One region of the Pseudoalteromonas sp. OFAV1 genome, then DNA from elsewhere that is predicted to be linked to it. Evidence: predicted binding sites of a transcription regulator. Region 1 holds the regulator's gene; each other region holds the start of a gene.
What was found. Region 1 encodes sigma-54, which starts transcription at its own class of promoters, with help from an activator protein. Its sites were predicted from a motif close to GTTGGCACGNNNNTNGNNT; they were not measured.
Positions count from the first base shown of each region.

Region 2: flgB (flagellar basal body rod protein FlgB) is a predicted target of sigma-54. The motif match lies at 6,213-6,231, and genes of this name have one in related genera.
Region 3: fliS (flagellar export chaperone FliS) is a predicted target of sigma-54. The motif match lies at 5,623-5,641, and genes of this name have one in related genera.
Region 4: dps (DNA starvation/stationary phase protection protein Dps) is a predicted target of sigma-54. The motif match lies at 3,207-3,225, and genes of this name have one in related genera.

Region 1 is NZ_JAKGBG010000008.1:40,153-47,888, reverse strand. It holds gene kdsC (3-deoxy-manno-octulosonate-8-phosphatase KdsC) at 1-156, shown strand, start outside; gene lptC (LPS export ABC transporter periplasmic protein LptC) at 153-707, shown strand; gene lptA (lipopolysaccharide transport periplasmic protein LptA) at 697-1,218, shown strand; gene lptB (LPS export ABC transporter ATP-binding protein) at 1,215-1,940, shown strand; gene L1267_RS06605 (RNA polymerase factor sigma-54) at 2,058-3,554, shown strand; gene hpf (ribosome hibernation promoting factor) at 3,581-3,868, shown strand; gene ptsN (PTS IIA-like nitrogen regulatory protein PtsN) at 3,872-4,324, shown strand; gene rapZ (RNase adapter RapZ) at 4,325-5,170, shown strand; gene L1267_RS06585 (HPr family phosphocarrier protein) at 5,182-5,454, shown strand; gene mgtE (magnesium transporter) at 5,666-7,024, shown strand; gene L1267_RS06575 (YgiQ family radical SAM protein) at 7,060-7,736, opposite strand, start outside.
Region 2 is NZ_JAKGBG010000010.1:104,393-112,128, forward strand. It holds gene L1267_RS08200 (LysR substrate-binding domain-containing protein) at 1-833, shown strand, start outside; gene L1267_RS08205 (flagellar assembly protein FlgT) at 804-2,006, opposite strand; gene L1267_RS08210 (LPP20 family lipoprotein) at 2,120-2,578, shown strand; gene flgN (flagellar protein FlgN) at 2,676-3,107, opposite strand; gene flgM (flagellar biosynthesis anti-sigma factor FlgM) at 3,100-3,420, opposite strand; gene flgA (flagellar basal body P-ring formation chaperone FlgA) at 3,500-4,204, opposite strand; gene L1267_RS08230 (chemotaxis protein) at 4,347-5,279, shown strand; gene L1267_RS08235 (CheR family methyltransferase) at 5,301-6,131, shown strand; gene flgB (flagellar basal body rod protein FlgB) at 6,266-6,676, shown strand; gene flgC (flagellar basal body rod protein FlgC) at 6,679-7,110, shown strand; gene L1267_RS08250 (flagellar hook assembly protein FlgD) at 7,124-7,736, shown strand, end outside.
Region 3 is NZ_JAKGBG010000003.1:212,170-219,905, forward strand. It holds gene fliF (flagellar basal-body MS-ring/collar protein FliF) at 1-146, opposite strand, end outside; gene fliE (flagellar hook-basal body complex protein FliE) at 167-499, opposite strand; gene L1267_RS03160 (sigma-54-dependent transcriptional regulator) at 669-2,072, opposite strand; gene L1267_RS03165 (sensor histidine kinase) at 2,069-3,181, opposite strand; gene L1267_RS03170 (DNA-3-methyladenine glycosylase I) at 3,310-3,897, shown strand; gene L1267_RS03175 (sigma-54 dependent transcriptional regulator) at 3,951-5,390, opposite strand; gene fliS (flagellar export chaperone FliS) at 5,684-6,085, shown strand; gene L1267_RS03185 (hypothetical protein) at 6,085-6,372, shown strand; gene fliD (flagellar filament capping protein FliD) at 6,453-7,736, opposite strand, start outside.
Region 4 is NZ_JAKGBG010000012.1:60,250-67,985, reverse strand. It holds gene L1267_RS09185 (hypothetical protein) at 245-1,315, shown strand; gene L1267_RS09180 (hypothetical protein) at 1,296-1,475, shown strand; gene corA (magnesium/cobalt transporter CorA) at 1,605-2,561, shown strand; gene dps (DNA starvation/stationary phase protection protein Dps) at 2,622-3,140, opposite strand; gene L1267_RS09165 (CBS domain-containing protein) at 3,365-3,784, opposite strand; gene L1267_RS09160 (substrate-binding domain-containing protein) at 3,865-4,875, opposite strand; gene L1267_RS09155 (GGDEF domain-containing protein) at 4,959-6,038, opposite strand; gene L1267_RS09150 (LysE family translocator) at 6,262-6,852, opposite strand; gene L1267_RS09145 (Lrp/AsnC family transcriptional regulator) at 6,951-7,400, shown strand.

The DNA.
Region 1 (7,736 bases):
TTTGCGGTAGCAGTCAATGATGCGCACCCATTGATAAAAAAACTGGCTCACTATACGACCATGCTACCGGGTGGCTTTGGCGCTGTACGTGAATTAACAGATTTACTGATGTTAGAAAACGGTAAGCCGTTAACTAGCGATGGAACCAGCGCATGAATATAGCCCGTATTTTACTGAGTATTGTTTTTGTTTGTTGCATGGTGTGGTTGTGGTATCCGTACTTTAACCAAACAACAAACACAATAAATAGTGAAGACGAGATTATTGCAACTCCCGATTATACGGCCGTTGCACTAAAGCAAACCGCTTATGATGAGCAAGGCAAGATTAGCCATAAGGTGGCGGCTGCAAAAATGGAGCTTTATCAGCAACTTGGGTTTACCTTTTTTGAGCAACCTATTTTTACACTTTATGGCGACCAGCAAATTTGGCAAGTAAAAGCTAAAGAAGCCACCTTATATGAAAACGATCAGCTTATTTTTGAAGGCGATGTTGTTGCTAAAAACTTAACCCATAATGGCATGATCGAAGATATTAAAGCTGAAAACATTAACGTTGATATAGAACAAATGACCATGTTTTCGAAGCAACCTGTGACGCTAACAGGACCAAATTTAAAAATTACCGGTAAAGGCCTAAAAGCTAATTTAAAAACCGAGATTGTAGAGCTAACTAACCATACACGAACCATATACTATGACCAATAAACTGAAGAAATTACTCCTGATCCCAAGCTTATTGATTGCCTTTTCAGGCGTAGCTGCCGAGCAGACAGGCGCACAAATTAGCATAAGCTCAGATCGCCAAACTGGTAAGCTAAAAGATGGCGTTGGTATATTTGAAGGCAATGTCGAAATTATACATGGTAACCGCCGGATCACAGCCGAACGCCTTGAAGCCCATGGTGGTGATACAGAAGGTACTGTTGAGTTAATTATCGCCACAGGTAAGCCTGCTTATTTTGAAGAAAAGCAAGCAGATGGCACGGTAATGAGCGCCAGTGCAGAAGAAGTTCGCTACGACGTAGCCAAGCGCTTCTTAACTTTAAATGGCGAAGCCGAAGTGACTCAAGCAGGCCAAAAAGTAACAGCGAAAAGCATTACTTATGATATGGCACAACAACTAATTAGCGCAGAAAAAGACGAAAACTCAACAGACCGTGTACACACAATCTTAGTGCCTGTTGACAACAAACAAGACGATAAAGGCCAACCATGAGCACATTAAAAGCAGAGCTTTTAGCAAAAAGTTATAAAGGCCGCCAAGTTGTCAAAAATGTGGGTCTTGAGGTTGAAGCGGGCAGTATCGTTGGTTTGCTTGGCCCAAATGGCGCAGGCAAAACCACCACTTTCTATATGATTGTTGGCTTAGTACCTAGCGATAAAGGCAAGATCAGCATTGATGATAATGATATTACACTTTTGCCAATGCATAGCCGAGCACGTTTAGGGATTGGTTACCTACCACAAGAGTCATCTATTTTTAGAAAGTTAACGGTTTATCAAAACCTAATGGCTATTTTAGAAACGCGTAAAGATTTAAATAAACAAGGCCGAGAAGAAACACTCAACAACTTACTTGATGAATTTAGTATTCAGCATATTCGTGATAGTCAAGGTATGGCTTTATCTGGGGGCGAGCGTCGTCGCGTAGAAATTGCTAGGGCATTAGCCGCAAATCCTAAATTTATCTTGTTAGATGAGCCTTTTGCTGGTGTTGATCCTATTTCAGTGTTAGATATAAAGAAAATTATTGAACACTTAAAAAATCGTGGTATTGGTGTATTAATCACTGACCATAATGTTAGAGAAACCCTTGATGTTTGTGAAAAAGCCTACATTGTTTCTCATGGGGAGCTAATTGCATCAGGAACACCTGAGCATGTTTTAGCTGACCAAACCGTACGCGATGTGTATCTAGGTGAGCAATTCAGGCTATAACCAATAAGCCACCATCTAGCGCATCTGCTAAACTAAATAACAATGACAATAAATCGATATAAATTTACCTGTGACTGCACAGGTGTCGATAACACATAAAAGGATTGTTAGGGATACATGAGGCAATCATTACAGCTGCGCATGGGCCAGCAACTTACAATGACTCCACAACTGCAACAAGCAATTCGCTTGCTGCAGCTTAGTACATTGGATCTCCAGCAAGAAATTCAAGAAGCACTTGATAGTAACCCTCTGCTTGAAGTGGAAGAAGCAGATTACAACGATGAAAACATTGGTAAGAACGAGCAAAAAGCTGAATCTGATGATACTCAGCTAAGTGCATCGGCCGAAGAAGCGCCGAGTGAGTACGAACAAGAAAGCAGCGATGCCCTTAACAAAGACACCGTTAGTGACGATTTAGCCATGGATGTGACATGGGATGAGTACATGAGTGCTGCCCCATCAACATCATCAGGTCCAATGCCAGAAGATGAGTCAATTTATCAAGGTGCATCGACTGAAACCCTCCATGAATACCTTATGTGGCAATTACAACTCACACCATTTAGCCCAACCGATGAAGCGATCGCTGTCGCCATCGTAGAGGCAATTGATGACTCAGGTATTTTAACTGTTAGCTGCGAAGACATAGTCGAAAGTTTTAATCAAAATAATGATGAAGAAGAAATCGAACTAGATGAAGTCGAAGCGGTCTTAAAGAGAATACAGTTGTTTGATCCAGTAGGGATTGGTGCCCGTAGCTTACAAGAGTGCTTATGTATCCAGCTTCGCCAATTCGATGCGAGTACGCCGTATTTAGCTGAAACTAAAATGGTTTTATCTGAGCATATTGAATTATTAGCAAGTCGCGACTATCGCACTTTGATGAAAAAGACTAAGCTTAAAGAAAGCGAACTAAAAGAAGTAATGACGCTGATCCACAGCTTAAACCCTAAGCCAGCAGACAGCATAGTTCGCGAAGAGTCTGAGTACGTTATACCCGATGTATCGGTTAAAAAAGTTAAAGGTCGTTGGGTCGTTGAACTAAACCCAGATTGTATGCCAAAAATTAGAGTGAATAGCCAATATGCAGCTATGTCACGCTCAGTAAAATCGAGCAGCGATAGCCAGTTTATTCGCTCTCATTTACAAGAAGCTAAATGGTTTATTAAAAGCTTAGAGAGCCGTAACGATACACTTTTAAAAGTGACCAATTGTATCGTACAGCAACAACAAGCATTTTTTGAACATGGCCCAGAAGCCATGAAACCAATGGTGCTGAACGATGTCGCAGAAATGGTCGAAATGCATGAATCGACAATTTCACGTGTTACAACACAAAAATACATGCACACCCCTCGCGGGATTTTTGAGTTGAAATATTTCTTCTCAAGCCATGTCAGCACAGAAAACGGTGGTGAGTGTTCATCAACAGCAATTCGCGCTTTGATCAAAAAGCTTATCGCTGCAGAAAACTCAGCTAAACCATTGAGTGATAGTAAAATTGCAGATATATTGGCTGAGCAAGGAATTAAAGTAGCTAGACGCACAATTGCAAAATATCGAGAGTCTCTAGCGATACCTCCGTCTAATCAGCGTAAGAGTTTGATTTAGACGTTTTACATAGAAGGAAAATGCTTATGCAACTAAATTTAACTGGTCGTCATGTAGAAATCACTGATTCATTAAGAGACTATGTAAACAGCAAGTTTGCAAAACTAGAAAGGCATTTTGACCACATTAATAATGTACATGTCATTCTAGATGTAGAAAAATTAAGCCAAAAAGCAGAAGCAACTTTACATGTAAATGGAGGCGAGCTCTTTGCCTCAACTGCACACCAAGATATGTATGCAGCCATTGACTCGCTAATCGATAAACTAGATCGTCAAGTCATTAAACACAAAGAGAAATTAGCTCGACACTAAATTATGAAACTTAGTTCACTTACTAACCAGGACTGCAGCAAAGCTGCGGTCCTTTTTAATAGCAAAAAAAGAATCCTTGAATATATCAGCGAGCTGGCTCACCAGCAGCTTCCTCATTTATCTCAACAAGACGTCCTTGATGCCTTACTCAATAGAGAAAAATTAGGCAGTACAGGTATTGGTCGTGGCATTGCTATTCCACATGGCCGCATGAGTGGTGCAGAGCAACCACAGGCATTTGTCATAGTGAGTGAATCCCCAATCAATTTTGACGCAATTGATAACCGACCTGTGGATATTTTCGTTGCACTCATCGTACCAGATGGAGACAGCCAACTTCACCTAAAGACCTTATCGACAATTGCTGATAGACTAAAAGATAAGGAGTTTTGTAAACAGTTACGTAGCGCCAAAACAGACCACGAACTGTTTCAGGTCATATCAGCAGAGGCATAAATGGAATTAATTATCATCAGCGGTCGCTCAGGCTCAGGTAAATCGGTCGCTTTACGTGTACTTGAAGACTTGGGTTACTACTGTGTTGATAATATCCCAGTCAACTTATTACCTTCGCTTGTTCGTAGCGTTTCAGACAACTATGACAAAATAGCAGTCAGCATAGATGTGCGTAACTTACCGAAAGAGCAGCAAGAGTTTAATGATATTCTTGAATACCTGCCAGGTTTCGCAAACCCAACACTGTTCTATTTAGACAGTGATGACCAAACTCTGATCAAACGCTTTTCTGAAACGCGACGCTTACATCCTCTATCGATTGACTCGCTGCCACTCGATTTAGCAATTAAGCAAGAAAGAGTATTACTGGATGTACTGATCACGCGCGCTGATTTTATGATTGATACCACCGACCTGAGTGTTCATCAGTTAGCTGAATCTATTCGTGAAAAGATCTTAGGTAAAAAAGATAAAAAGCTGATTATCACCTTTATGTCGTTTGGCTTTAAACATGGTATTCCTAAAGAAGCCGATTACGTATTTGATGCACGTTTTTTACCAAATCCACATTGGGAGCCAGATCTAAAGCCACTCACAGGCTTAGATCAACCAGTAAAAGATTACCTTGCAAGTCATAGCATAGTGCAAAAATTTACATGGCAAATTCAAACATTTGTGCAAACATGGTTACCTCACCTTGAGCGTAACAATCGAAGCTATCTTACTATCGCAATTGGCTGTACTGGCGGGCAACATCGCTCGGTATATTTAGCGCAGACCATTGGTGATAGCTTTTCAAAAACGCATGCGAACGTAAAAATCCGCCATCGCGAGCAAGATATTTAATTGGATGCCAGATGCACGCAGAAGACACGTTTTTAATTCAAAATAAGCTTGGCTTGCACGCACGAGCAGCCACTGTTTTAGCACAACTTGCTTTGCAATTTGATGCTAAAATTATGCTTTATCAAGACGATAAAGAAGCTGAAGGTGATAGTGTTTTAGCCTTAATGTTACTTGAAAGTAGCCAAGGTAAAGAAGTGCGTGTGGTATGTGAAGGCCCAGATGCAGAGGCTGCACTGAACGCAATTGGAGAATTAATTGCACAACGCTTTCATGAACAAGAATAGCGTTTGCTAAGGCTTAACCGTTTAAGTTAAACTTAGTTCAGGTATTTATAATTCTCTTTAAATATCCTACTTTTATATCGTTCACACCTTAAAAATACAAAGCACTTAATAATTTTATCGCAGTGTGAAGATATCCTGCAAATACACCACTTAGCAACTATGCTGTATTTGCAGAATCTGTATTAATCTATTTTCAGTTGTAAGGACGCCAATGCCAGAAGCCTTTGAACAAGACTACCCACTACAACAACTTAAACAAGTGACCAAGTCACTCAATAGTGGACAATTTGTTCAGGTGCGAGGCATGCTCGCTAAAACAGCTCCGTGTGATACCGCTTTATTATTAGAGTCATCTCCCCATAAAATTCGTCGCATGCTATGGCAGTTGGTAGACCCAGATGTGCGTGGTGATGTTTTAGAAGAACTCTCAGAAGACGTACGTTTAGGTATTATTGCTCAGATGGAGCCTGAGCACATTGCTGCTGCAACCGAAGACATGGACGACGATGACTTAGGTGAAGTTCTTCGTAGCCTTCCTGACACCGTTTATCAAGACGTAGTCAGTGCAATGGACTCGCAAGATAGAGAAAGGGCAACGCAGGCACTGTCGTACCAAGAGCGTTCAGCCGGTGCCCTGATGAACAGCGATACGGTAACAATTCGTCCAGATGTTACCTTAGATGTAGTCCTGCGCTATTTACGCTTGCGTGGTGAACTACCAGAAGGTACAGATGACTTATACGTTGTTGATAAACATAACTGCTTTTTAGGCGCGCTCTCGTTAACCACATTACTGACCAACTCATCGGATAAAATTGTTCGTGATTTAATGGATGAAGAGTGTGAGTCAATCCTAATCTCAATGGATGAAAGTGATGTAGCGCAATTGTTCGAGCGTCATAACTGGATTTCAGCCCCTGTTGTTGATGATAACGCTCACTTGCTTGGTCGTATTACCATCGATGATATCGTTGACGTCATCCGTGAAGATGCTGAACACAGCATGTTAAGCCTTGCTGGTCTTGACGACGAAGAAGATACCTTTGCGCCAGTACTCAAAAGTTCGCAGCGTCGCTCTATTTGGCTGGGAGTTAACTTATTAACCGCATTGCTAGCAGCAATTGTGGCAAGCTTTTTTGAAAACACCTTAGCAATCTTGCCTATTTTGGCGGTACTAAATGGTATCGTACCTTCAATGGGTGGTGTTGCAGGTAGCCAAACATTAACACTGGTTATTCGTGGTATAGCGGTTGGCCATATCAACCAAACAAACCAACGCTTCTTATTACTTAAGGAACTGGCGATAGGCGCACTGAATGGTGTTATTTGGTCGATATTGATTGCTGGTGTGGTTGCCCTATGGCAATGGGACTTTAAGCTCGGTGCGGTCTTAGCGTTTGCGATGTTTATGAATCTTGTTGCCGCTGGTATCGCGGGTGCGAGTATTCCGTTAATTCTTAAGAAAATGAAAATTGACCCAGCCCTAGCAGGCAGTGTGGTACTGACAACCGTCACCGATATTGTTGGTATTTTTGCCTTTTTAGGCACCGCAACCTGGTTATTGATCTAATATAAAAACGGCCCTTTAAGGGCCATTTATATCTTTTACTTTGCGCGCTGCTTATTTTTACCTACTCTAGGTTTGGTATTGGCCTTTTTAAATTGGCTAAAACCAGTGTGGCGTGTAAGTGCCGCACGGCCTTTACCACCTTTACTGTTTGCCGCTTTTTCGTTGCGACTCTCTTCAGGCACCAAACAGTTTGGCCCTTTACCGATTAGATTCGCTTTGCCCATTTTTCTAAGAGCTTCGCGGATCATCGGCCAGCCAGCAGGATCATGATAACGTAAAATAGCTTTATGCAAGCGACGCTGACGTGCCCCTTTTGGCACAGGCACTTGTTCAGTATTGTTTTTAATATTACGTAACGAGTTCATCTCGGTATGATAAATTGTCGTTGCATTGGCCATTGGCGACGGGTAAAAATTTTGTACCTGATCAAGCTTAAAGTCATTGGCCTTTAACCATAGCGCCATGTTAACCATGTCTTCGTCTTTCGTTCCTGGATGTGCAGAAATAAAATACGGGATCAAATACTGTTTCTTACCGGCTTCTTTTGAGTATTTATCAAATAGCTCTTTAAACTTATCGTAAGCACCCATACCCGGCTTCATCATCTTAGATAGTGGGCCATCCTCGGTATGCTCAGGGGCAATTTTTAAGTACCCGCCTACGTGATGAGTAACCAGCTCTTTTACATAGCGTGGATCTTCCACTGCTAAGT
Region 2 (7,736 bases), on a different contig from region 1:
ATGCTTGTTATGTCAGTCAGCCAACTCTCAGTGGACAAATTAAAAAGCTTGAACAAGAGCTTGGAGTGACAATATTTGATCGCTCTACTAAACAAGTCACTTTAACAGCGCAAGGAACGCGTTTACTTAGTCAAATCTCTCTTATCCTTGAACAAACCAAGGTGCTTAAAGAGTTAGCGGCAAGCTCTCACGATCCACTCAAGGGGAAGGTTAATGTTGGTATTATTCCTACCATCGCGCCTTATTTATTGCCGACCTTGTTAACTTCAATGAAGCAGGCCTTCAACGAAACACAATTTTCATTCATTGAAATGCAAACCGCACAAATACTGACAGCACTCGATGCCGGCGATATTGATATTGCGATTGTCGCTGATGTGCCAGATTTAGCGAGCTATCATATTTCGTCTTTGTATAAAGAAGATTTTTTAGTGGCAGTGTCTGAACAACACCCACTTGCAAGCCGAACAGAGGTGGCACTGCGTGAGTTAAACGAATGCGATATTTTAATGCTAAACGAGGGGCATTGCTTTAAAGAGCAAGCTGAACAGTTCTGTTTTTCGGCAGGAGTTGAAGTGTCTAATCAGTACAAAGGTAATAGCATCGAAACTTTACTTGCGCTGGTGGCGATGAATGACGGCATTACCTTTGTACCAAAACTAGCATGTACAGCACGTGCAGGAATAAATTACCTTACGATGAAACCAAACCAGCAACGTCATGTGGTTATTGCAACGCGTAAGCATTACCCACATATTGCTGGAGTAGAGTTGTTAGCGCAATGGCTAAGCCATCATGAAGGTTTAAAAGCTCATTTGCTCTTTTCCAGCTAGTTCAACAATATCGTTAATCTGAATATTTGGCAGTGGCTGTTGGTCAATGCTTATTGCAACCGCAGACTGCTGATAAAGCTGTGTAACTTTTAACTGGTTTAACGTGGTTATCTTATGGGGCAACTTGTTACCTTGCGCATCGGTTAAGTAATTATGATGTGCAATATTTAGTATTTGCCCTTGTTCAAGACCATGCGCTTTACCAAGATTAATGATTAGCCTATCGTTTTCAATATGTAGAATTTTACCTTGAGTAGGCAAGCAAGCCATAACTGCTTGCAAGTCATAGGTCAATGTTTGGTTTATGTCGGTAATGGCTTTGCCATAATCGGTTGCCCAAAATCGGTCGCTGTAAACATCGATAATTTCGGTTTTTTTGTATGGCCAAATCCCTTCTGTTTGGTAGCTTTTTTGCCAAAGTTTTTCGTATGTCGTGCCATCAAATAACACATAGTCAACTTTGTATGCGCGCTTAAAACTATCGTCTTGCCAAAAAGCATAGTCGTTATTGATTTTATGGTTGACCGATAAGTCGCGAATACGACTTAACAATACATATTGCGAATTGCTGCGGCTGGTGATCTCTTCAAGTAATGCATTACTGTAGTCATATTGCTGTGTAAAGAAATGATCGACTCTAAGCGGCAAATTATAATAAGCCGTGGGTTTAGCTGCCATTTGAGTGTTCTCTAAGCTGGTATACAGGTGCTCACTAATCGCTTTGTTTACGTCAAAAATTTGGCCCATACGAGCTTGTTCACGATTAGCCAACTGGCTTTGTGTAACTGCAATAAATTTAGTGTATTGATTTGCTGGGCACTCTTCAGCTTGTGGGAAAATATCTAAACGCAGGGTAATGGCATAGGTGTCGTTATGGCGGTTTTCGCTGATCAATTCAATTTTTTGTATTTCACCATGACTACTGATCTTTAGTTGATCTTGTGTCAAAACCCCGTCAACTAAGGTTTGTACAGAGGAAACTCGAGCGCCAGAGAATACTAAAGCTTGCGTTATCGCATCTTTTATTGCGGCTGATTTTGCTTGACTAGTATCACCATTTTTGACCGTAGCATGCCCTGTAGACTCAAACCATTGAGCTAAACTATTGTTTGAAAAAACAATTGCACTGACTAAACCAAGCCATTTTATATTTGCCATAATTTTAACTTTCATGCTGACACCTAGCATTGATACTCATAGATTACAGGTAAATGAGCAAGGACTGTACCAGATGTGGCATTAAACGTGCATATTTACGAGAAATGAGTTCTAAGCGGAAGCAAATTATGCGAGCACTTTTATTAAGCGGGCTAGTTGCCTGCACAGCATTAACAGGCTGCAGTAGTATTTTCGACAAGCATGTCGAGTATCGCTATGTAGAGCCTGATAATTATCCAGTACTAAAAGCAATAGGTTACGCGCCAATTAGCGCTCAACCAAGTAGCAATGAGTCGCAACGCACCTTACTTGCAATTAAAGCGTCAAAGCTTGAAGCTTACCGTGAACTTGCTGAGCAAGTGTATGGGCAAAAAATTTCCGCAGGCACAACAGTGCAAAATAGTATTGCTCAAAACGATCAATTACAAAGCCAGGTATTAGGTGTCATAAAAGGTGCGCAGGTTATAAAAACTTATGCAGTAGGCGATACCTACGCAACAGAATTACAACTTGATATGAAACGCGTACATGACCTTTATATTGGCGAAATAAAACCACGCGAAGTTAAAAAAGTAACCTATTACTAGGTTACAACATCAGAAATGTATAATCTGCTCTAAAAAATAAAGCGCGATAATTTGGTATTATCGCGCTTTATTTTTGTATTCAATTTAATATCAGTTGCTAGGCTTTTAGGTTATGTACAATTGTTTTGTCGCCTTGAACCACACTGCCGCCTTGGTCGTAGGTCATCGATGAAGGCGAACCGATTAAGATATCTTTAAGTTGTTTAACACTTAGTTGAGCTTGATGCGCAGCATGAGCGTTAACATCGTTTTTCTTTTTACATTCAGCAAGTAGGCTGTTCACTTGCTTAATAAGAGCAGTAACGTCGTCATCTTTAGAATCATTATTGACTGATAGTTTCTGCACTTCTTTGTCGATAGTTTGAATTTGTTGCAGCAAAGAGATTTTCTGTTGGGCAATACTTTTTAACCCTTCGCCACGTTTCGATGCGATTGCATTGAGTTCATCATCTAAAAGCGCAGCAATAGACTCCAAGCAAGAAACTTGTTGTGTTAGTTTACTGGCAATTAAATGATTATGATTAGCCATAGACATCAAACTCAAATGCGGCGATGTTCTTCGCTAGTTTTTCAGCATCAATTTGGTATTTACCTTCACTAATTGCTTTTTTTAATTCGGCAACTTTGTTACTGTCAAAACCAGACGATTGCTCAGCTTTTTCTTGCAAAGATTTAAGCTGCTTAGCTTGAGGTGTTAAGCTTACAGAATCTGCACTTGCTTTTGGCGCAGCTGATTTAGCTTCAGCAGCGTTAGCATTATCTTTTTGTAAATCAAGCTTTTTTTGCTTGGTATTTGTCAACACAGAGGTTTGTTGTTGACCATTATTGACATTGCTTACCATAATATTTGACCTATACATTACCCAACATATGCCTTTATATCGGCAGGCACAGCGGATACTTTAGCATAAATATAAAAAATTAAATATTTACCTGAACAGACTCGACACCATCCACACGTGCATTTAATACTTTACCTGATTTTTTGTTTTTTACACGCACTAATTCGTCTAACGTACCATCTTCAAGGGCAATGCCTGTCGTTTTAATTCTAAGGCCTCGTAGTGAAGCGTAAATAGTCACGTTGTCGCCTTTACAAACCATGCAAACCTGACTCATTACAATTGGTGTACCGTCACGCAAATTGCGCTTAATTCGACTGCCAATAAGTATAGACTCATCTTGCACATATTGCGTTCTAACAAACTGTTTTGGTTTCATTTCAAGGCGTAAATGTTCAGCCCTGATCACTTCACCACGACTTAAATGAGTTGTCACAACAACCACAGGCTCAAGCTCAATGATGCGCACGTGTACGTATTGGGTCCAACTATTTATATCTTCGCACTTAAGTTGTACAGTTACCTGCCGATTAAAAGGAGGTGTTGTTGGTACTTCTTTACTTAAAGGTGATTCGCACACTCTGTCGGGTATGCGGCTATCAAGCGGCAATGCACTCACTTGTGGTGTACTTTCTAGATCAGTAAGCTGCTCACTAACAAAATCGATAGCGATCTGTTGAAGCTGCTCGTTTTTATATACTTCTGCATGCACTTGTGTAATGGACAACAAGCTAGCAAGGAAATAAAAAACACTGTATCTTCGGCTTTTTTTTAACAAACTCATATTGTTTCGACTATGCTTATGGTTGAAAACAAGGTATAAATATTTTGCGTCAAAAAACAGACGCTTTGTAACCTTATGTAGCTTTAACACAAAGAAAGCAATTATTGTTCCGGCTCTGATTGTTTATCTTTAGGAGATTGAAATGGCAGGCATTTTAGACTCAGTGAACCAGCGCACGCAGTTGGTTGGGCAAAACCGCCTTGAATTACTATTATTCAAACTCAGAGGGCGACAACGCTTTGGTATCAATGTGTTTAAAGTGAGAGAGGTTTTGCAATGCCCACCACTCACAAACATGCCCAAATCTAATGCTTATATACGAGGCGTAGCTCACATTCGCGGTCAGACTATTTCAGTCATTGATTTATCAATGGCCGTTGGCGGTCCTGCTATCGAAAATATCAAAGACAGCTTTATTATCATTGCTGAATACAACCGCTCTGTGCAGGGGTTTTTAGTTGGCGGTGTTGAACGTATCGTTAATATGAATTGGGAAAAAATAATGCCTCCACCATCAGGTGCGGGTCGTTATTCTTACCTAACTGCGGTCACCGAAATCGAAAACGAGCTGGTTGAAATTCTAGACGTAGAAAAAATCTTGAATGAAATTTGCCCTGTAAATACAGAAGTAAGTGCAGAAGTAGTGGGTGATGGTGAAATCCAGCGAGACTTAGGTGAACGTATTGTCTTTATAGCAGACGACTCTGCTGTTGCGCGAAACCAAGTTAAGCGAGCGCTTGAGCCATTAGGTGTACAAACTGAGCTCGCTAAAAATGGTAAAGAGGCTTTATTACGGTTACGTGAGATTGCAAAACTCGATTGCCAAAACGATATTACTGAACGCGTAGGGTTATTAATTTCAGATGTTGAAATGCCTGAAATGGATGGTTATACCCTTACGGCAGAGATAAAAGCGGATCCAAAATTATCACCTTTGCATGTGATCTTACACACTTCTTTAAGCGGTGTATTTAACCAAGCAATGATCCAAAAAGTAGGTGCAGATGATTTTATTGCAAAATTTAACCCTGACGAATTAGCAACGGCTGTTAAAAAGTGGGTTCATTGTGATTAATTATTTATAGGTGGTATTACTTTGGAAAATAAGCACTTACAACAAAGCGAATACGATCAATTTCGCTCTTTTCTAGAGCAACAGTGTGGCATTGTGTTAGGCGACAATAAGCTTTACCTAGTGAAAAGTCGTCTTGCGCCATTAATGGTGCGCTTTAACGTTGAGTCTTTATCGCAATTAGTTAGTAAAACGCTCAGTCCACATGAAAGACAGCTTCGTGCTGCTGTTGTGGATGCGATGACGACGAATGAAACCTTATGGTTTCGTGATCAATACCCATTTGAATTGCTTAAAACAAAGCTGTTTCCTGAGTTGAAAGATGTGCGTAGGCCACTAAAAATCTGGTCAGCGGCAAGTTCATCAGGCCAAGAGCCGTATTCAATTGCTATGTCGGTTGCTGAGTTTCAGGCGAAAAACCCTGGCGTACTTAAAATGGGCGCGCAGATTATCGGCACTGATATATCTAATACCATGCTTGATATGTGTAAAAATGCTGAATATGACTCGTTGGCACTGGCCCGTGGTTTATCAATTGAAAGACGGCAAAAGTTTTTTAAAGACAGCGGCAATGGTATGGCGCAGGTGATTGATCCAATCAAAAAAATGGTGAGCTTTAGGCATTTGAATTTATTAGATTCTTACGCCTTAATGGGCAAGTTTGATATCATTTTTTGCCGCAATGTACTGATCTACTTCTCTCCAGAGGTAAAAGCAAAGATTATTTCTCAATTTGCTCAGGCCCTTAATCCAAAAGGGTATTTATTTTTAGGGGCATCTGAATCTATGGCTGGCTTAAGTGATAGCTTCGAGATGGTTCGTTGTAACCCAGGTATTATCTACCAGAAAAAGTAATCTCTTCTTAGCAACCTAGCTCTTAGGTTGCTAAATTATTTATTATTCAAAAGCTTACCGTGCTTTATCTATCTAGTTAATTTTGGCTTGCCTTTTGCATCTGCACTAGCAGAGTCAATTTTTTGGAGATGGTTATGGCTATCAGTTTTGATAAAGCATTTGGTGTGCACCCGCATGCAATGTTGATCCGTTCACAACGCGCTGAGTTATTAGCGACAAACATCGCTAATGCTGATACGCCGGGCTACAAAGCAAAAGATATCGATTTTGCGGCGGCTCTAAAAGCGGCAAAAAGCAACCAGCAAGGCGGCAATAACATGGTACGAACTGACGCAAAACACCTTGCCGGTGGCAGTCGGTTTGTTGGTAACGCAGAAATGTTTCGTACGCCAAATCAAGCAGATACAGGTGATGGTAACTCAGTTGATATACAAGTGGAACGAAACTTGTATGTACAGAACTCATTAGAGTATCAGGCAAGCCTGCAATTTATGAGTAGTAAAATTAAAGGCCTTAAAAAAGCCCTCGGTAGTCAAGGAGCTTAATCATGAGTTTATATAATGTTTTTGATATTTCAGGCACTGGTATGAGCGCGCAAAATGTGCGTCTTAATACAACAGCAAGTAATATCTCGAATGCGAATACGATTAGCTCTAGTCAAGACAAAACATACCGAGCGCGCCATCCTGTTTTTGCTGCGGAGTTGACTAAAGCGTCAGCAACACAAAGCAATCCTCAGGGCTCTTCTGTTGGCGTAAAAGTGTTGGGTATTGTTGAGAGCGATAAGCCTCTGCAAATAGAGTACAACCCTAATCACCCCAGTGCGGATGAAAACGGTTATATCTACAAACCTAACGTTAATGTCGTAGAAGAAATGGCTAATATGATTTCTGCCTCTCGCTCTTACCAAACAAATGTGCAAGTTGCTGATGCAGCTAAGCAAATGTTAAGTAAAACACTGTTGCTTGGGCAGCGGTAACCGAGGATAAGTTATGAGTAACGACATCAGCAGTGCGTCATCCACGTATTTAGATAATTTACGTTGGCAGGACAATCAAAACAAACCAGAAGAGAAAGATGACACTTTAACGCAAGAAGACTTCTTCTCGCTTTTAACACAACAGTTGTCGTTTCAAGACCCAAGCAAGCCGGCTGATAATGATCAAATGATTGCTCAGATGACCAACTTTACCATGGCTGAAGGGATCTCGAATTTAAACTCAAAATTTGATGCACTTACTGCGTCAATGACATCGAACTCGGCATTACAAGCTTCGACCTTAGTTGGTAAACAAGCACTATTAGAATCAAATACGATTGATTTTGATGGTAGTAACGTTGCTAAGGGATCGGCAATTGCAGAAACGCCTGTTGAAGATCTTACGCTTCGCATTACTGATGAGTCAGGTCAACTTGTACGTACCATCAGCATGGGCGCTCAATCGGCTGGCGCAGTTCGTTTTGAGTGGGATGGTAAAAATGACGATGGAGAGCTTTTGCCTCCAGGCGAATACGAAGTTAAAGCTGAAGGATTCCAAAATGGTGACTATAGCAGTCTACCTTTAGCGACTTTCAAAAATATTGAAAGCGTTAATATCAATGGAT
Region 3 (7,736 bases), on a different contig from region 1:
ATCACTAAAGTTACCTGGCGTAAAACATCTACACCGTTTAAGGCACTTAAGTAGCCTGACTTTTGCTCTTGTTGATCATCGGTATCGTTTGAATCGATACCGCCGCCGGCTAGGGCTAGATCAGTTGATTGATTAGATTGCGCCACGATAATTCTCCACTACCTAGTTACACAGGCATGTTCATGATTTCTTTATATGCTTCAACAAGTTTATTACGAACCTGTACCGTTGCTTCGAATGCAACTGATGATTTTTGTGAAGCAATCATCACATCTGCAAGCGATACACTACGATCACCCATTTCAAGAGCGGTCACTTTTTGCTTGGCTTCTTGTTGCAAGCCATTCACTGTATCTAATGCATTGGTAAGTAGATCACCAAATTGTGCCGTTGATGTAGGCTGTGTCTGAGTTGGTAAATTTGTAATTGAGTTACTACGGCTAGCTTCAAGGGCCATAGATTGCATTTCTTGAAATAATGCGCTGTTTTGAACTTTCATAATACTCTCTGACAATACAGTTTACTTATAAACTGATAAAGCACAAACCGTGCCACAAAATAAAACCAACATTTTCAATGGCTTATACAATTCATTTTGCTTGTCAGAGTTTTGACAGCAAACAAGCCCACATGCTGTGAGCTTGTTTGACACTGTTTTGGCAGGGGGATTAGGCTGGCAGTGCAATCCCAAGATCGCGCATCTGCGCTAGCTTATATCGCAAGGTGCGAGGGCTAATACCTAAGGTCTCAGCCACCTCTTTTCGCTTACCATTACAGCGTGCGAGGGTTTCTAAAATAATACGATGCTCTTTGTCTTTAAGCTCGTCTTTGTAATTACCTTGCTCACTCACCTGTGGCACTGTATCTAAATTAACTTCAACGGGTTGCTCTTGATACACCGGTGCATTGTGCGGTGGCGTAGCAACTGACTTTATCTCTACCGTTAGTAACTCTTCAATGAAGACATCATCTTCATGAATGCTGTTACCATCACATAATATCAGCGCACGCTGAATAACATTATCAAGCTCTCGCACATTACCCGGCCAAGCATGTGTTAGCAGCTTTTGCTTAGCTGACTCGGTCAACATAGCAATGGGTTCTTTACTTTTCAGGCAATGGCGCTCAATTAAATGCTCTGCCAATACAACAATGTCGCCCGGGCGTTCTGCTAATGGTTTCCACATCAGCGGGAACACATTTAAGCGATAATATAAATCTTCTCTAAATAGATTTTCACTCACCGCTTCTTTTAAATCACGGTTACTCGTAGCTAAGACACGAACATCAAGCTCAATCGTTTTACGGCCGCCTAAGCGCTCTACTTCACGCTCTTGTAGTACACGCAGTAATTTTGCTTGCAGACCTAAATCCATCTCGGTGATCTCATCAAGTAAGATGGTACCGCCTTGTGCTTGTTCAAATTTACCAGGGCAGGCCTGAATGGCACCGGTAAACGCGCCTTTTTCGTAACCAAATAAGGTTGCTTCAAGCATATTTTCAGGAATAGCGGCACAGTTAATGGCAACAAAGGGAGCATCTGCACGATTCGATTTATCATGAATATAGCGGGCTAACACTTCTTTACCTGAACCACTTGGGCCAAGAACCATAACACTGGCATCTGAACGCGCTACTTTGCTCGCAAGTTCGAGTAACTTAATACTCGATGGATCTGCAACAATTGGCCCGTCTGTTTCTTTTTCCTTTTCAGGTAAATAACGACTGACCATATTAAGCAATACTTCTGGGGCAAATGGTTTTGCCATGTAATCAATCGCACCTAAACGCATCGCTTCAACTGCATCATCAATGGTGGCATAAGCTGTCATCATAAGTACAGGTAGTTCAGGGTAGTTGAGCTTAATACTGCGAAGTAAATCAAGGCCACTCATCGCGCCCATTTGTACATCGCTGACCACTAATGAATACGTGCCTTGTTTTAAAAGCACCATTGCTTGCTCAGCACTATCTGCTGCGATGCAATCAATTCCTGACATTTCGAGTGTATCAATCAAAGCTTCTCGTAAGCCTGCGTCGTCTTCAACGACTAAAATTGCGTTCGTATTCATTTTGCCTCCGCTGACGTAAATTCTGCACTTATTGGCAGGATCAAGCTAAAACATGCCCCCCCATGGGCATTATTAGTCACTTCAACCCGTCCTTGGTGCGCATTAGCGACTGAACTCACAACAGCAAGTCCAAGCCCTGTGCCTTGGCTTTTTGTAGTAAAGAAAGGTTCAAATAATTTCTCGGCCTGACTCATATCTACGCCAGGACCGTTGTCACTTACACTGATGCGAACACTATTATCATTTGCGGTGTCGCGCTCAGCACTAAGCGATACTTCTGCATGTTTGCCAATTATTTGAATACTGTTATGAATTAAGTTTTGAATCGCACTGGCAAGTGCGGTTTTATTACCCACAATCTCAATGTCTGGTTCTGGCAAGTTAACGGCTAAGGTACTTTGGTTTTGTGCAACCATTGCATCCGCCCCCGCTTTTACTTCATTGAGTAACTGTTGCATCGAGACACTTTCAACAACTTGCTGTTCGCCACTTTTTGCAAATAACAGCATGTCATTTACTTGGGTTTCTAAATCTTTTAAACGTGACATTAATTTAGTATGAAAATTACCACGCGAGCTTTCTGGTAAACGCTTTGAACCCAAGTTTGCGGCATAAAGCATAGCGGCTGACAACGGCGTTCTGACCTGATGAGCAAGCGAAGCAACCATTTTACCAAGCGCACTTAAGCGCTGCATATGTGCTACTCGTTTTTGTAAACGCCTAGTTTCTGTTAAATCTGTCATTAAAATTAACTGCCCTGGCTCAGGTGCAAGCGCAGTAATATCAAGCTTTATTAAACGCCCATCTTTGAGTGATACCTCATGACCATCATCTTGCTTTGGTCGAAATGAGCGCTGAATAACGCTAAACCATTTTTCACCTTCAAGCGGTTCACCCAGCATATCAATAGCAATTTGATTTGCTTTTGCAATCATGCCTCGACCATCTAAAACCACAACGCCCGCAGGCATAGTATGCACTAAATGACTTAGCCAACTAGCTTGCTGGCGAAGCTCACTCAACTCGCCAACATACTCTTCTTGCTGTAAGCATGGGTTATATTGATTAGCTGTGATAAATTGTGGTTTTAATACATGTGCCAAGGCCATAATCGATACTCAAAAAATCGTGTCTACACAGCTAAATGCACAATTCATACCATAATTATTTTTGTTTTATTTCAATAAATTAAAATCAAAATAAACACCGACAAAAAAATGACATTTGCGAGGGAACAATGCAAAAAGAACACCACTGTCGCTGCCCGTGGCTCGACACCAGCAAAGAAGATTATGTGGCCTACCACGACCAAGAATGGGGGGTGCCATTATATGATGATCACCGTTTGTTTGAGTTTATAACCTTAGAGTCAGCACAAGCCGGGCTTAGTTGGTATACCATACTTAAAAAGCGTGATGGCTATCGCAGCGCCTTTAAAAACTTTGTTGTTGAAGAGGTTGCCAAAATGACTGAGGACGACGTCGAGCGGTTAATGCAGTTTGATGGCATTATTCGTAATCGAGCCAAGATCGCCGCGACTATCAATAACGCGCAGCGTTTTATTGAAATTCAAAAAGAGTTTGGTAGTTTCTCAAACTACCAATGGCAGTTTGTAGGTGGTAAGCCTTTGGTAAACAACCTAGATAAACTAGAGGATTACCCGGCTATTACTGAAGCCTCCACAGCATTTGCCAAAGATTTAAAAAAGCGTGGTTTTAAGTTTTTAGGCCCAACGACTGTGTATGCGCATATGCAGGCCTGCGGTATGGTGAATGATCACAGTAATGATTGTTTTAGAAAAGCCGAAATAGTGAGTGAATATTAGCCGCAAATCTGCAGAAACATGCTTTATGTAGAGAGCGTTAAACCTACCGCGAGTTAATCTCGCGATAGGTTATACTTTTTCATCTTCTCAACGAGAGTTGTACGGCGAACACCTAAGATTTCTGCCGCACGCGCTACGACATAATCATAGCGCTCTAATGCTTGGCTAATTAAGCTGATTTCAAGCTCAGCAAGGTACTCTTTCAGCTCAATGCCTTCATCGGGTAATAAACCAGAATCAACTGTTGTTGCTGGCGTATCAAGCTCTTCGTCTTCGTAATCACTAAAGCCTGTGCTAAAAATATCGTTGAAAGCATCTCGTTCCATCAGCTCTTCAGGGTACTCAGGCTCATAGGCTTCGACCTCAATGTAACGATATTTAGCTGGTAGGTCTGGCACATCAACCACTTTATCAGGGAACATAATGACCATGCGCTCCACTAAGTTGGCTAGCTCACGGATATTTCCCGGCCATGCATGCTCTTTTAAGCTTTGAATTGCCCGTTCGGTGAATTTTGCTGTTGTGCCACTTTGCTCATTCACACGGCGCATTAACTCTTTTAAAAGTAGAGGAATGTCGTCAGCACGCTCACTTAGCGAAGGGTTTTCAATTGGAAACACGTTTAAGCGATAAAAAAGGTCTTCGCGGAAGTCGCCCTTTTCAATCATCTCTTCAAGATTACGATGGGTAGCAGCAATAATTCGTACATCAGCTTGAATAGGCTTTGTCCCACCTACTCGTTCATAACTGCGCTCTTGTAATACTCGTAAAAGCTTAACCTGCATTTGCAGTGGCATGTCACCAATTTCATCTAAAAACAGTGTACCGCCTTGTGCTAATTCAAAACGCCCTTTTCGCGCTGAAATTGCCCCAGTAAACGCCCCTTTTTCGTGACCAAATAACTCACTTTCAAGTAACTCACCAGGAATAGCACCGCAGTTTACTGGCACAAATGGCCCGCTATTTCGTTTAGATAGTAGGTGAACGTTTCGTGCTACCACCTCTTTACCTGTGCCAGACTCACCTAAAATAAGTACATTGGCATCGGTTTTAGCCACCTGCTCAATTAAAAAACGAACATCTTTTACAGCATCAGTTTCACCAACAAGTCCATCAAACGATTTTTGCGACTTAGACTGTTTATGAGCACCAGGCAGCATACGCTGATATTGCTGACAGTCATGCAATAACTGAGTGGTTACGTCATGATTGAAAGGCTCACATATCAAGCCTACAACATTAGCAATACTAAGAAGGGGTTTGAGGGTTTCACCTATTAACAAAAATGGAATAGCTGGAAACTGTTTGATCACAGCTTCATGATTAAGCTGCTGTAGAGCACCAAGAATGACCATGCATTCTTGCTGTTGATGTTTTTCACAAAAAGACTGTAACGAAGTCTCATCAACTAATTGTGCAGTTTCACCAATGAAGGTAAGTGCTGCATGTAAACCTATCGCACGATTATTATTATTGTCTAAAATTAAGATCATTATTGGCGAACCACAGTTACCACGAGGTTAGTTAATTTCTAAATTGTAAGCGAGTTTAGGAGGGATGCAAGCGCTAAGCGGCAATTTATTGACATCAACGCCAAAAAATAGTCACTTAGCACTAAAATTTAATACTAAAGAATTAACTTACAAATTTAGCCTGTTTGAATTTTAAAATATTCTATACTCGTTGCTATAATCTCTATAGAAATGCACAAAGAAAGATAATATCAATGGCATTAATATTGCTTATCTACTTTTATGAATCAGTGTTTTTAATATAGGATTTTCTCATGGCACACATATCGATAAAAAAGTACAGTCAAGTTAGCGTTAGCAACATTAATGAAATGTCTCCTTATGAGCAGATCAATTTGATTTTCAGTAACATTATCGGACGTTTAGCAGCAACTAAAGGCTTTATTGAGCGTAAAGAATTTGAAAAAAAAGGTGAAAACATTTCTACCTGCATTTTATTATTCGGTGCTCTACAAGATGCACTCAATTTTGAGCATGGAGGGGATATCTCTAGCAACCTACTATCGCTGTACGACTTTTGCCAACGCAGGTTAACTGAAGCAAATGTAAACAACGACATTGCAGCAGTAGATGATGTTATCCGTATCGTTAAAGAAATAAAAGAAGGGTGGGATTCTATTCCGCTCGAAGAGCGCATACCTAAAGCTGAGCAATAATGCCGAATTTTAACGCTCTGAATGCATTACTCATTGCATTGTCAGAGCACATAGATAAAACAGATATTGAGCTGGCAAGCCAAACGTTAATAGCTATTGACCAAGAGTTAAAGCATTGGTGTGAGAGTGAAACACCACCTCAAGAAAAAGAGTTATTAGCTATACAAGCCAAAATTTTAACTGCTACAGCTAAACTTAAAAACGCCAGAGACAAAACTCAGGCTGAGCTGATCAACCAGCGTAAATCACATAAAGCTATTTCAAAATATCAAGCAACTAAACGCTAATTAGCGTTTAGTTGCTTGATAAATTATTATTTCTACAAAAGGTAACACCCAAATACAGGCAAGAAAACATACTAATTCAACTATTTATTTTGCTTAACAACCCCTGGCATATTATCAAGCTGCGCTTGCACATAGCTACTGGTTGAGTTCATCTGGGCGACAAGTAAATCCATGCTATTGTACTGTGCGTATAAACGAGACTCTAACGACTCCATTTTTCTTGCAAAATCAATGCGCTCATCATCTAAACCATCTAACTGAGTCTGTTTACTGTCGATTCTGTTTTGAACAATACCATCTGAATCCGTATAAAAACTCATTAGCTCATCAAAAGATTGCGCAAAGCCGCCTTCATCGCCCTCACCCAAAAAGAACTCTTGAACTAAGTCTACATCGGCTTCTACTTGTTCGTTTAGGCGTTCGGTATCTAGGCTTAATTTGCCGTAACGGTCTGCTTCAACCCCAAGCTTAGATAACGACAAACTACTGCCATCACTCAAGCTAACTTCACTGGTTAATTGCTGACGAAGTTTTGACATTACGCCGCGAAGCATAGAGTCACCGGCCATCACACCTGCACCGCTTTCACCTGATTTACCTAAATTATTACTCAGTTCAAGTAATTCGTTATAGCTTTCTATAAAGCTATTTAAACCGGCTTTAATATTATTATTATTTTCTGTAATTTTAAGGGTACTATCGTCGTCATCAGTGCCATGGGCTTTTTTAGCGGTGATCGTTACACCATCAATAACATTTGCAAACTCGTTATCACTGCTTGTAACTGTTAAATTACCATCTATGGTAATTGAAGCGTCTGTTGCAGCAATCACCTCGTTGATGTTTGTAACCCCTGAACCGGTGTCATAGGCTAGAGCCGATAAACCTGCCGCGTCAGTATTATTGCCATCAGCATCAGTTGCTGTAACTTTTATTGCGTTTTCAACACCACTGTTTTTTGCTGATAAAACTAAATGCTGGCCATTATCGTCGGTGATAATCGTTGCTGTTACACTGTCGTTGTCTTTACTGTCGTTAATCGCATCACGAATTTCAGACAAAGTTGCAGTATCTGACACATCAATATCAAAACTATTCTCACCGGACGCTATAGTTAACGTACCTTCACCTACTGCTGCATCTTCTGCAAATGCACTTGACATCAATTTATGTTCAGTCGCAAGGTTGTTTACTTTTACATTGTAACCACCAGGCTCCGCATCTTTGTCAGAGCTTAGAGTTACAAAATCATCACTACCAGAAATACTGCGCTTTTGGTAGTTATCAACTTCGCCTAGTGCCTCCATCGAGGTTTGCAGTTTTTCAAGCGCTGACTTTAACGCGCCTGCAGCTGAGATATCTGT
Region 4 (7,736 bases), on a different contig from region 1:
ATCAACTTATGGAAAATTTAAAACCCTTTTATTTCATGAGGTTGAACCTTTTGTGGGGAATTCAATGTAAATTTTAGATGTTTTGCTGTCTTTTTGAACGCTTGTTCAGTTTAAGTGGTTGTACCTGTTGCAATTTTGCAACAGTGAATCAATAATTCCTTTTCAATCAATTGGTTATGTTTTCTGTTTGGGTACTTTAACCGTTCAGATTGACTAAGCACTCCTAAAAATATGGAATTTTTTGATGTATAAAAAAGTACTTTACCCTTCTTTATTGGCAATTAGTGTCTCTGTTTTATCTGGTTGTGGCACAACGCCTGAAGAGCTAGCAATGCAAAAAGAAATGCAGCAAGCTTTTATTAATAAATTGAAGGGCTCAACTTTAACGAGTGTAATTCCACAAGCCCAGCAACATCAGCAGCAAAAGGTTGAGAAGCCGGAAGTTGTTATTTCTGAAAGTGAATTATTGGCTCAGAAAGAAAACGTTGATCAAACCGGTGGGCCAGCAACATTTATGCGTGAAAAAGATGGAATTTTGATAAATGGTTCAATGTTTCATGATTATGAAGGGGAAGTGGCTAACTTAGGTGCTGATCGTCTCACTGGCCAATTTACGTATGCAATTGAGAATTTTGATGGCACGTTTACTCTAAAATACAGTAAAGCAGGTTCAAGTGAAGGTGCTGTTAAACTAGCAACTGTTACTAAAGATAATGATTCATTCAAAGTAAAAACGGTGACAGGTAAGTCATTTACAGGTACATCTGTAACACCAACATCCGATGGCTTTATTGTGGGGAGAGCGGGCTCTGCTTTTCGCTATGTGATTGGTTCTAACAACGTAAAATCAATTTCGATATTAGATGGTTACCATATTGCTAAACACCAAAATGGTGATGTTGCATCAACAAATTTTATTTTGTTAGAAAAAGATAAAACTAAAAGCAATGACCCTTTAACAGGTTTATTTGAGTCAACTAAGAGTTTAGGAAACACACTAGGCTTTAATAAAGTTGATGATTATATTTTGTTAAACATTAACGACAGCACGATTGTTCCTTTAGATGTGAGCATCTCGGGTAAAAATGTTGCAGAGCACTCTAACTGCCGTAGTAAAGGTTTATACAATGAGTGTGACAATGTATCTTTCAAAGAATCGTTATACAGAAAAAATGGATTCAAGAACAACAGTCATTATTATTGGGCAATTGATTGGATTAATACACCTTCAGGTCCTCTTGCATTCTACAAAACGAGTACAAAAGTAAAAGTTGTAGATATTAATAAAAAAACAAGTGCATACCGTTTTTTCTAGAACGCTAGGTGTGAATGAGTTTATTTTAATTGAAAAACAAGATGGCACGGTTGCAGTAAAAGCGCAGTTAGGCTTTAGTCATGAACAAGTTGATAATATTGAAAGCTTTATCAGTGCAAATAAAGAAGAAATTGAACCAATGCAACAGCTTGGTTCGTAATTAGTTTTTTTATTGAATATGCTTAAAGCCCCGTTTGGGGCTTTTTTTTTCTTCTACATGATTGGTCATTGTTCATTAACGTGAACAGCTATAGTATTTGTTTTAAATTGATTTATCAGGGTAGGGCAAATGTTACGATTTTTTTCTATAGACCAAGGTGTGATCACAGAAACTGAGCCAGCTGCAGATACGCCTCTTGTTACTTCTATTAAAAATGCCCACTGGATTGACACCATAAATCCGACTGAAGAAGAGCGACAAGCGCTGGCAAGCACGCTTAATATCACCTTACCCGGTGCTGATGATGTTGAAGAAATCGAGGCATCTTCCCGTTGTTTTATCGACCACGAAGGCCTACATGTGCATGCGCTTTTTATGTCACCAAATGAAGGGCGCTTTAATACGGTGACAGTGGCTTGTTTGTTAAAAGACAACTGTTTGCTGACAATCCGCGATGATGAATTAGCCGATTTTCGTTTATTACGACTTCGCGCTCGTAAAGGGCAAGTGGCGTGTGATAATCCCAAGCAACTTTTAGTGACTCTGTTTGACCAAAAAGTCGAAAACCACGCTGATATGCTTGAAGATATGCATCACCAGTTAGAAAAACTCAGTGCCTATGTACTTGAAGAGGACGACTCAGATTTAGAAGAAGCCGTCAGCCGGATCTCGCGCCTTGAAGATAACAACGGTAAGGTGCGTTTATGTTTGATGGATACGCGCCGAAATATTTCGTTTTTACTGCGTCATTTAGGTGCACCAACTGAAGACCGCGAGTCACTACGTGAAATTGTACTTGATATTGATACCCTTATGTCTCACTGTACATTTTTGTTTGATAAGGTGAATTTCTTAATGGACTCGACTCAGGGTTTTATTAACATCGAACAAAACCAAATTATAAAAACCTTCTCTATTGCCTCAGTGGTGTTTTTACCGCCGACCGTTGTCGCCAGTATTTATGGCATGAATTTTAATAGCATGCCTGAGCTGCAATGGGCATGGGGTTACCCGTTTGCAATTGGCATTATGTTGCTGTCTGGCTTTGCACCTTACTTGTTCTTTAAACATAAAGGTTGGCTGTAGCAAAGCATAAAAAAGCCCAGCAAATGCTGGGCAAGGGGTCTTCGGATAGACTTTGCGGTTTTAGCCTTTCAATTCGCCAGTAGACGATTCAATATGCGCACGAACAAACCATTGGAATTGTTCTAGATCAGCCAGTTGGCCGGTGATCATATCTTCAGAAACAGGGTCTAATTCAGCAAGCTTTTCGATAGCTGCACGGTGATCTTTATTAACGCCGTTATACACTTTATCAAGCGCTGTTAGATGGTCAGTGACTAAGCCTTTGCCAATTGAGTAGTCTTGCCAAGTGCGACGATCAACAATTGATTGCGGTGTGCCAACAGGTACGCCGCCCATAGTTGCAATTCGCTCTGCAATCGTATCAGTCATCTCTTGCACTGCGCTTACTTGTGGGTCTAGCATTTCGTGTACACCAATGAAGTTAGGACCAACAACATTCCAGTGAATGTGTTTTAAAGTGAGGTGTAAATCGATTAAAGCGACCATACGCTGGTCTAAAATTGCAATCGTGTCAGCTGCAGCTTGGTCTTTAACACCGGGTGCTGTAAATTCTGCGATTTTTGATGATGAATTACTCATTACTCCTCCGAGATTATCTATAAATTTCCTTTCGCTTTTAGTTTAAAAGCGCGCTTGATTAGGTAGAAGCAAACGTTGTGCCTAAAATGGAATTTTGTTAACTGGTTGAATTTATAGGGTTAATTTTATTTTGTTTTGAGGTGGAGTGGTTGTGATGAGGTATGAGTATGAAAACTCTGCACACCTTCTGTAAAAAATTCAGTGTGCAGATACAAAGTTACGACTTAAGAAAGTAATGCCGCCGCTAAACGAACAAAGTCAGATGAGGTTAGAATTCCCACTAAGTTGTTATCTTTATCAACCACCGGCATGCAGCCATGACGATTTTCAACAAAAAACTTAGCAACTTCGTGTAGCGGCTGCTCTGGCGAGATACTGGTAAAATCAGTGGCCATAATATCAACCACTTTAGTTTGCTTTTCTTTGCGTTCAAGGGCGCTGGCGCTGTAATTCGCCATGATATTCATTACCTGAGCAATCATGATTTTTTGCGTTAACATGCCAACTAAACCGCCGTGTTCGTTGATCACTGGGATATGTCGAACATTTTTCTCTTTCATTAGATTATGAGCATCATGCAGGGTATTTTGCGCGCTAATGGCAAATGGGTCTGGCGTCATTAAATCACTAACTAGGTGTGTCATGGCTAAATCCTTACAGTTAATTCAAGTTGTGGTAAGTCTAGCGCTTATCGAGTTAATTGCACTTTAGTGAGATCAAAGTTTTAGTGATTAACTGTGCATGTACCTGCATTACTTTGCTGACAATAATGAAAGTCTAGGTAATAGTGAGACTTGGCTGGTCGCTCACCTTTTGTTAGGTATTGATACATCAATTCGGCAGACAGGCGTCCCATTTCAAATGGATTTTGACCAATATTAGCCGATGATAATCCTTGTTTTAATACTTCTAATTGCATTTGTTCTGTATCGGCAGAAACAATGACCACCTCTTTACTGGCAATACGTTGTTTCTGTTTAGCAATCACTTTTGCGTAGTTAGGATTAAATTGGGCAAAACCTGCTACAGCTAAAAAAAGTGGTGGGTTTTCAATATTAAGTAGTTTGTCGAGCTGACCCAGTGATACTTCACGTTTTCCTAAACTATATAAAGGGCAGCGGTCAAATTCACTCCAGCCATTTTCACCGCTTAAACGTTTTTCTGTTTGCCCTGATAACGCATAACGAACACCTTCAATGCGTTTGTTTAAATTAGGTGTTGTGGAATGTCCGGATTGAATACAGACTTGGTTAATTTCTTTGTCAGTGAATTTTTTTAGTTCGTTCCCCAAGGCCACACCATAATCAAAATTATTAGTACCCACATAGGCTAAACGATACTGCTGATCATCTTCGAGCAAATCAGAGTCAAAGGTAATTACAGGAATATTATTGTCTTTAAGCTTTTTTAAAGCGCGTTCAACAAGGTAATTAGAGTCTGTAGTAGCGATTAATAAACCACTAATGTTGTTTCTGCGAACGAGGTCGGTGATCACTAATACTTGCGTGCGAATATCTTGAAAGTCTTTAGGGCCATCGTAAATACATTCAAAATCGAGATGCTGTTTTGCAAATTGCTCACACCCTTTAAAGGCTTGCTGATAGAAGCTATCGTTTTTGGTTTTACCCACAACAGCCACCACATATTTAGCCTGAATTGGCAGGGCAAAAAGCCAAAAACTGGCGCACAAAAACATCCAGTTTAATTTGAAATTTAATAATACTTTTAAAGACATAGCACTACATATTGCAATTTAAGTATAAGCACGCACTAATTATAGTGGTAGAGTTTGAATTTACAAGATTAATACAAAAGCATTTACCAATTTGGTCTATTTGGTTCTTTGTTCTGGTTTTGGGTGTTGATTTCGACTCGATTACGGCCATTATTTTTCGCTTCATAAACCGCTTTGTCTGCGCGATTCACTAAGCTTTCAAAGCTGTCATTTACTTGCCAGTTAGTTAATCCAAAACTAGCGGTAACCGATATACGATGCTCTTGAAAAGCTATTTGACTGGCTTCAATGGTTTTACGAAGACTGTCTAAAAATTGTCTCGCTGAGCTGATGTCGGCTGCAAAGAATAGCAGTAAGAATTCTTCACCACCAAGGCGGCAACATAAGTCTTCTTTTTTTAAATGGTGTTTCATTAAATCAGAGAACACTTCGAGTACTAGATCACCGCCATCGTGACCGTATCTATCATTAATTTGCTTGAAGTAATCAATATCAACAACGCAGGCATAAAGGCTAGAAGTTTGGTTCGGGCTGAATAATTGCTGTTGTTCGATAATAAATTGCAGTCCGCGGCGGTTATAAAGTCCGGTAAGCGGATCCTTTAAAGACAGCTCCAAATATCGTTTCTTTTCGTCAACTAATAGTGTCGTGATGAGTCCAAGACCTGTCATAACAAATACAGTTGCATGGGCAATTACAGTAAGTGAATAAAGGGTTGCTAAGTTGTGCTCATGGGTAATGATACTCAGTTGTGAAATGGGCACTAACAGTAAGATACATTGCGCCATCGACAACACAGTATTGCCTATATTTTTCTCACATACAGCACGCTTTGTTGTGTAGTAAATCAGTGCAGGTAGCACGCTTAATGTATAACAAGCTTCGACTAAGGCCAGTTGGTTAATATTTTGAGTAAGGATGGCAAATACAGAAAAAATAGCCCCATGAGCAATAATTATCTTATTAAATCGACAGAGTTCGTCGTGGTTATAAATAGATAATTGCAGCAATGTCATGGAGATCATATAAATCACCACACCAGAGCGAAAGCTCGGCGCAAGGTTGAATAGATCTTGGATCCAAAGCCATGCAAAGCCAATTACACCGAGGTAAAAGAATAGATTAAATAGGTAAATTGAGCGGTTATTAAAACTACTGCGCATCAGGCGCGTAGCTATAATGGAGCAGGTTACTACCGTAATAAGTAAGAAGACGAAAAAGCCGTGGTAAAAGTAATTCTCTACGTTACTAGCCATGAATCGCACTGAAAAGATCTAGATAAATAAATCTTAGCACAGGGTAAATTTCTCATCTTAAAATCTTAAAATACGACTGCCAAAGGCTATGTACGTAATGACGTAATACTGCCTAGCAAATCTTGCTCATTTAAAACAAACTAAACATCACTGAAGCGATTAATAGTATTGCCATTAAGTAGTTAAATGCTTTTAAGCGCTTTGGGCTGGCAAGCCAGTGTTGAAGCTTTTCGCCAAGTAGAGTCCACGAGCTGACGCATGGCAGATTAATTAAACCAAATATGAGGCTTACTATTAACACAGAGGTGAGGTTTTTGTCTGGGGCATACAAGCTTACTGCGCTTAATGCCATTGCCCATGCTTTTGGGTTCACCCATTGGAAAAGTGCAGCCTGAATAAAGGTAAACGGCTTACTTTCACTATTGGCTTTTTGTTGAGCGCTACTTGTGGCAATTTTAAACGCCAGATAGAGTAAGTAAGCAATACAAAACACTTTTAATATCAAGTAGCTTGGTGGAAATAAATCAAATAGCTGCATGATGCCAAGGCCCACTAAAACCAGCATCAACATAAAGCCAAGCGTCACGCCAAGTAAGTGTGGTGTGGTTCTTTTAAAGCCAAAGTTGGCACCTGAGCTCATCAACATTAAGTTATTCGGTCCAGGAGTAATTGATGACACCAAGGCAAATAACGCCAGGGCTGTTAAAATTTCAAAACTCATTGCTATCTCTCCACTTTAATTTTATGCAATTATAAGTTGAAATAAGCGCAATTTTTGCGCTTAATGTTGCTATATGTATTCAAATTTCACAATGTAAAATGAAAAAAGATAAAATTAACGACAGAATATTGCATGAGCTTAAACACAATGGTCGAATTGCCAATGCGGAGCTGGCAGATAAAGTGGGTTTATCGCCATCGGCATGCCTTCGTAGAGTGCAAGAATTAGAAAAACTTGGGGTTATTGCGGGGTATCGAGCAGTGATTAACAACCAAGCTGTGGGCCTAGGATTTATCGCTTATGTTGGGGTTGGCTTAAATGAGCACTCAACAGTATCTCAGCGAGCATTCGAGCAAGCCCTTGAGTTTATTGATGAAGTAAAAGAGTGCCACAATGTAACTGGCTCGTTTGAATATTTGCTGAGAGTCGAGACGGCAGATCTTAAGTCTTATAAAGCGTTTCATGCTGATGTGCTCGGCTCTATCCCACAAGTACGCACCATTACAACGCATGTAGTAATGGAATCACCCAAAGATGAACGTGCATAACGACAGAGTTTAAGCTTTTTAGTTGTTATTACTGATTTATAAAAAAACATAGGCAGCAGTAAGCAGATACATAGCCATGTCTCAGTTACTGAATTTGCATCAAAACGTTAGCCGTCATTGGGAATGCCATGTCGCCATCTTCAACTTTTATACGTAAGTTTTCAAAACGTGTGTTAAATGCAAGCGCCGTCTAGAAAGCACGTTTTATGAAAACTCTAAATCAATATTTTTAATGCTGCACGGGTTCAATCACTAAAATCAAGCTTTATGACAATTTCGTGAAGATTGTGATAATGTAACTTTTTATCGTTTCTTTGCTTTATAATGCCATTTTAT